Dehalococcoides mccartyi CG5: one gene and its partner. The protein of the gene in region 1 interacts with the protein of each later gene in a pairwise test. Links are inferred from orthologs where the notes say so. Each region holds a gene or a part of one and is shown in the gene's direction. Other genes may lie near its edges.

Evidence for each region.
Region 2: the proteins of gyrA (region 1) and gyrB interact in binary tests that used the Escherichia coli proteins (3 or more experiments, as listed by UniProt). The link is inferred for Dehalococcoides mccartyi CG5 from one-to-one orthologs.

What each region holds. Positions count from the first base shown.
Region 1 is NZ_CP006951.1:1,350,599-1,353,989, reverse strand. The notes cover bases 4-3,067. They hold gyrA (DNA gyrase subunit A), read left to right. Parts: upstream 4-352; coding sequence 353-2,782; downstream 2,783-3,067. Other genes in these bases: X794_RS07175 (TIGR03960 family B12-binding radical SAM protein), read right to left, coding at 2,857-3,067; X794_RS07185 (tetratricopeptide repeat protein), read left to right, coding at 4-349. Outside these bases: more of X794_RS07185, read left to right, coding at 1-3; more of X794_RS07175, read right to left, coding at 3,068-3,391. UniProt on the Escherichia coli protein: A type II topoisomerase that negatively supercoils closed circular double-stranded (ds) DNA in an ATP-dependent manner to maintain chromosomes in an underwound state.
Region 2 is NZ_CP006951.1:3,022-6,242, reverse strand. What follows is about bases 1-2,894. They hold gyrB (DNA topoisomerase (ATP-hydrolyzing) subunit B), read left to right. Parts: upstream 1-430; coding sequence 431-2,359; downstream 2,360-2,894. Other genes in these bases: nadD (nicotinate-nucleotide adenylyltransferase), read right to left, coding at 2,441-2,894; X794_RS00025 (RelA/SpoT family protein), read left to right, coding at 1-226. In the rest of the region: more of nadD, read right to left, coding at 2,895-3,055; GTPase ObgE, read right to left, coding at 3,043-3,221. UniProt on the Escherichia coli protein: DNA gyrase negatively supercoils closed circular double-stranded DNA in an ATP-dependent manner to maintain chromosomes in an underwound state.

The sequences.
Region 1 (3,391 bases):
AAACTGCGGCGGGGAAGTGCTGGGGATGGTGGATATACCTACTTCCAAGCGGCTTATAAAACTGATGAAGGGCGGCAACAAATATTCTGCCACCGTTATCAGTTCCAATGAAGAAAAACTGGTGGTGATTATACGTGAAACCTTCCAGCACCCCTCACAGATGGGTATACCTTCATTCTCTTCCAGAGGGATTTCCAAGAGTTCTGTCAGCACCGAGCCTGATGAGAGTGACAAAGAAGAAGGCGGATACGAGATAGAAGTAGATGAAACCGAACTGATGGCAGAAGAAGCTGAGGCTGAAAGCCAGACATATACTGATGATGAAAACGAGGGTGATCTGGAGGTTTAGAATATGGTAACAGGTAATACCAGGCCGATAAATATAGAAGATGAAATGAAGGGCTCATACCTTGATTACGCTATGAGTGTAATAGTCTCGCGTGCCCTGCCGGATGTGCGTGACGGGCTTAAGCCGGTACAACGGCGCATCCTCTATGCCATGAATGACCTGGGTATGAAACACAATACCCCCTATAAAAAGAGTGCCCGTATCGTGGGTGAAGTTTTAGGTAAATACCATCCCCACGGTGACTCTTCCGTTTATGACGCCATGGTACGCATGGCCCAGCCCTTTTCTTATCGTTACCCGCTGGTGGACGGTCAGGGTAACTTTGGCAGTGTGGACAACGACCCCGCGGCTGCCATGCGTTATACCGAAGCCCGTTTGGCTCAGATAGCCGAACATCTGCTGGCAGATATAGACAAAAATACCGTAGACTTCATGCCCAACTTTGATTCCTCGCTGGAAGAGCCTACTGTTCTGCCGGCCCGCATACCTAACTTGCTCATGAACGGCAGTTCGGGTATTGCGGTGGGTATGGCTACCAATATACCTCCCCACAATTTGGCCGAACTCTGTCAGGCTATTTGTTACCTGATAGATAACCCTGATTGCGGGGTGGACGAACTGATGCAGTTTGTTTCCGGGCCGGACTTTCCTACCGGCGGTACTATACTGGGTACTGATGGCATAAAGAGTGCCTATGCTACCGGTAAAGGTAAGATTGTTATCCAGGCCAAAGCCCATATTGGCGAAGTGGAAACCCGCAAGGCTATATTTGTTACCGAGATTCCTTATCAGGTAAACAAGGCCGAACTGGTGGCTAAGATTGCCGAACTGGTCAAGGAACGCAAAGTGACCGGTATTTCCGACCTGCGTGACGAATCTGACCGCCAGGGCATGCGGGTAGTTATTGAACTAAAGAGGGATGCCGAACCCCAGCAGGTTTTAAACAGCCTTTACAAACATACCAATATGCGCACCTCTTTCTTTGTAAATATGCTGGCGTTGGTAGACGGACAGCCGCAGGTTCTCAGCCTGAAAGAAGTACTTAAAAACTTCATAGATTTCCGCCATCTTATTATCACCCGCCGAAGCCAGTTTGAACTTAAAGCCGCCAAAGACCGTGCCCACATATTGGAAGGTCTTAAAAAAGCGCTGGATTTTATTGATCGTATCATCGCCATTATCCGCGGCTCCGAAAACGGTGATGCCGCCCGTAAAAACCTGATAGCCGAATTTGATTTCTCGGTAGTACAGGCCCAGGCTATTCTGGATTTGCAGCTTCGCCGTCTGGCCAATCTGGAACGCCAGAAGATACTGGATGAATATGCCGAACTTATGAAACGGATAGGTTATCTGGAAGACCTGCTGTCTCACCCTGAAAAGATTTATGCTCTGGTGAAGGAAGATGCCAAAGACCTTAAATCCAGCTATGGCCAACCCCGTGCCACCGAGATTTCTAACCAAGGTGTTATAGAATTCCGGGTGGAAGACCTGGTGCCTCATATGGATGTTATAGTTACCCTAAGTGAGCGCGGCTTTATCAAACGGGTACCGGCTAATGTATTCCGTCTGCAGCATCGCGGCGGTACCGGCATAATGGGTATGCCCACCCGCGAAGCAGACGCTGTCCGGTTCCTGTCGGTTTCGGATACCCATGATACCCTGCTCTTCTTTACCAACCGGGGCAAGGTATTCAGCCTGCGCTGTTTTGATATACCTGATGATTCCTCCCGTATCGCCAAGGGTACAGCTATCGTAAACCTGATACCTGTTACCCAGGATGAACGGATAACCGCCATACTGGATTTGAAAAGCTTCCCGGCAGACCATTTCCTGCTGATGGCTACCAATAAAGGTGAAATCAAGAAAACCTCCCTGCAGGAGTTTACAGCCGTCCGTTCCTCCGGCCTGATAGCCATGGATCTGACTGCTTCTGATGAACTGGTAGCGGCGGTAGAGACCATAGAAGAAAAAGATATTCTGCTGGCTACCCGTCTGGGTCAATCCATCCGCTTCCCGGTGAGTGAACTCCGCACCAGTCTCAGGGCTTCCGGCGGTGTCAAGGCTATAGTCCTCTCCATGGAGGACGAAGTGGTCAGCATGGACGTTGCCCAAGAGGGAACGATGGTAATAACCGTAACTGAAAACGGTGCCGGCAAGCTGACTGCCATAGAGGAATATCCCCAGCAGCACCGGGCTGGCAGCGGGGTTATAAACTTCAAGGTAGTAGATAAAACCGGTGAAGTGGTTGCCTCCAAGGTAGTCAGTGTAACTGACCAGATGATGCTTATTTCAGCCGATGGCATGGTTACCCGTACCCAGGTCAAGGAAGAAGACCCCTCACATGGCATACCCATCATGGGCAGAGCCACTCAGGGTGTGAGGGTAATGCGTCTTGAAGAAGGTGACAGAGTGGTTGCGGTAGCTACTTTTTAGCTGAAGTCTTTTGGTTAAAAATAAAGGGGGGCTTAAAAAAGCCCCCCTTTTTATTCGGATTTCAAACAGCAGGTTTATTTTCTATGCAGGCGGTCGGCACATTCCGTTACCGCTTTTTCCAGCCCGCAGGCATGGCATTTGCCTTCACGGCAGTCAGGAGTATCCTGCTCTTCCAGCGAGCGGGTATATTCCCTTTTCAGAAATTCGGCGCTTACCCCCGTATTTATATGATTCCAGGGCAAAGTCTCATCTAATGAACGTTTGCGGTGGGCATAGAATGAGGGGTTTAAGCCGCATTCGTCAAAAGCCTCCTGCCAGAGAGAAAAATTGAAACATTCACTCCAGGCATCAAATTTGGCACCCTTTTGCCAGGCGGTGTATATCACCCTGCCCAGACGGCGGTCTCCTCTGGAAAATACCGCTTCCAGCAGGCTCATTCTGGTATCAGACCAGGAAAGCTTTATCCCCCAGCGTTTCAGCCCCTGCCTGACTATATCTGCCCTTCGGTAGAGAGATTCCTCGTCCAGCTGGGCTTCCCACTGGAAAGGGGTATGGGCTTTGGGTACATATGATGCCAGACTCAGGCGTATCTGGGGGCGGCGTCCGGGA
Region 2 (3,221 bases), 1.3 Mb from region 1 along the record:
GGACAGGGTGGGTCTGGTACGGGATGTTTCCACCGTGGTAGCTGAAGAAAAAATCAGTATCCTCTCCATGACTGTAACCGAAAATGACGATAAAACCACCACACTGGCCATGACTACCCAGATAAAAAGCCTTTCCCAGCTGACCAGATTGATGGCCAAACTTGAAGGTATACGCGGAATAATAAGCATAAACCGGGTGGGCGCGGACGGCTCAAGATCCGGCTAATCCTTCTTCTGCCAGCCAAAGCTGGCGTATAGCTAAATTCTTTACCCCTTTAACCCTCTGTGCTATAATTGGATATCTAATGAAAGCTTTTAGAGTCTGTCAAAATCTACCTCTGAAACCTCTCTTTTTTTGTCTCTTTTTAAAGAGCCTTTGTCTCAGCCTCTTATCATTTATATATTTTAAGCCGCAGGATGAAATGAAATTATGTTAGATGCAAATAAAGCCAAACCGGGTGCCAATTCAGAAACCTATACAGCCAGTGATATCCAGGTACTGGAAGGTCTGGCCGCTGTCCGCAAAAGGCCGGGCATGTATATCGGCTCTACAGACCAGCGGGGGTTGCATCACCTGGTTTATGAAATTGTTTATAACAGCGTAGATGAAGCCATGGCCGGGGTATGTGACCGGATTAAGGTCATAATGTTTAAAGACGGCAGTGTCAGCGTTGAGGATAACGGCCGCGGTATCCCGGTAGACATTCACTCTACTACCAAGATTTCCGCCCTTGAAACGGTTATGACCGTCCTGCATGCCGGTGCCAAATTCGGCGGCAAGACCTATCAGGTATCCGGCGGTCTGCATGGTGTGGGTGCTTCAGTGGTAAACGCTCTGTCCGAATGGACTACAGTCAAGGTCAGGCGCAACGGCAAAATTTACCAGCAAAGCTACCTGCGCGGCAAGCCCAGCACCCCGCTGGAAGAAGTGGGAGTATCAGAAGGTTCCGGTACCACCACTATATTCATGGCTGATTCACAAATATTTTCCACCACGGAATATGACTTTGAAACCCTGACTGACCGCCTGCGGGAGATAGCCTATCTCAACAAGGGGCTTGAGGTATATATTTACGACGAAAAATCTGATCAGGAACGTACTTATTACTTTGAGGGTGGTATTACCGGCTTTGTACGCCATCTAAACCGCAACCGCGAAGTACGCCACCGCCAGCCTATTTATATAACCAAAAAATCCGACAGCACTATTCTGGAAGTAGCTATCCAGTACAATGACGGCTACTCGGATTCCACCCTTACCTTTGCCAACTGTGTAAATACCGTAGACGGCGGTACCCACCTGACCGGTTTTCGTTCCGCCCTGACCCGGGCTTTTAATGACTACGCCCACAAGTCCAAATTTCTTAAAGACACCGACCCGAACCTGATGGGTGATGACGTACGTGAAGGCATCGTAGCCATCGTCAGCGTCAAACTGCCCGAACCCCAGTTTGAGGGACAGACCAAGGGCAAGCTGGGCAATATTGAAATAAAGAGTTTTGTGGAAAGTGCCGTTGCCGAACAGCTTTCCCTTTATCTGGAAGAACATCCGGATGATACCAAACGCATATTAGAAAAATGTATAACCGCCGCCAAGGCCCGTGAAGCCGCCCGCAAGGCCCGTGACCTGATTATCCGCAAGAGTGCTCTGGATACAGGCACCCTGCCTGGCAAGCTGGCAGACTGCTCAGAGCGTGATGCTTCGCTGTGCGAACTGTTTCTGGTAGAGGGTGATTCAGCCGGTGGTTCAGCCAAACAGGGCCGAAACCGCCGCTTTCAGGCCATACTCCCGTTACGGGGTAAAATTTTGAACGTAGAAAAGGCTTCACCTGACAAGATGCTGGCTCACGAAGAAATCAGGGCCATCATCACCGCTCTGGCAGCCGGTATAGATAATGATTTTGACCCCTCTAAACTGCGCTACAACCGTCTGGTACTCATGACAGATGCTGATGTGGACGGCTCTCATATACGGACACTCCTTTTAACCTTTTTCTTCCGCCATATGCCCCGCCTTATTACCGAAAGCCATTTATTCATTGCCCAGCCGCCTCTCTACAAGATAAAAATAGGCAGTACCGAGCACTGGGTATACAATGATGCTGAAAAAGAGGCTATCCTTGCCCAGACCAAGAGCACCAAGGTAGATATCCAGCGGTATAAAGGTCTGGGTGAAATGAGTGCCGAGCAACTCTGGAGGACTACCATGGACCCGGCCAGCCGCACCCTGCTTGAAGTAAAAGTGGAAGATGCCGCCAAGGCTGACCAGATTTTTAACCTGCTGATGGGCGGTGAAGTAGCTCCCCGCAAGGCCTTTATCCAGTCTCACTCCCGCACCGTCAAGAACCTGGATATCTAAGCCTTTATTAAAGCCTTAGAAAACAGCTAAGGGGCGTCTAAGACGCCCCTTAATTTTTATCTGACAGTTTTAATACCGGATTTATTTACGGCAGTACAGGTTGTGCTCTTTGATATACGAAGCAACTGCCGCCGGCACCAGATGTTCCACTCCCTGCCCGTTTTCTACTCTTTCCCGTACCAGAGAAGAAGATATATCAACCTCCGGCTTGGAAAGCAGGATAAGGCTCTGCTGTAAACCGGGCAATTTATCATCCAGTTCGTCCACGTCCGGTTTCACCTGCCCTATGCGGGGTGCGGCTACCAGCCGGCAAAGCCGTATTATTTCAGAAGCCTTGTGCCAGCGCGGCAAAGCCTCCAGATTATCCCAGCCCAGCATAAAGTAAAGCTCGGTCTTTTCGGGCAAAATAGTCTTCAGATCGTTTAAGGTATCAGCCGTATAGGTGGGACCGCTTCTTTTTATTTCAATATCCATAACCCTGAAATAGGGCTTGTCCGATATGGCCAGCTTAACCATATTCAGGCGGTCTTCAGCCGGGCTGATAGTTTTATCCGCTTTATAATAGGGCTGACCGGTGGGTATAAAAATAACCTCGTCCAGCCCCAGCCTGTTTTTTACCTCATCGGCCAGTATCAGGTGGCCGGTATGAATGGGGTCAAAAGTTCCCCCCAGTATGCCTGTTTTTAAAGATACCATTCCATCCTGCCGGTTATAATCTTTTGGCCGATAACTGCCCCGGACTTTATCAAAGATTGCTGGACACTGCGGTGTTTCAAAAGCACCATTACCTGCCGCCTGACCTCCGGGTCTTCAATATCAGAGTGCTCAATAATCCGCTCAATCTCAGGGGCTTCCACCTGCC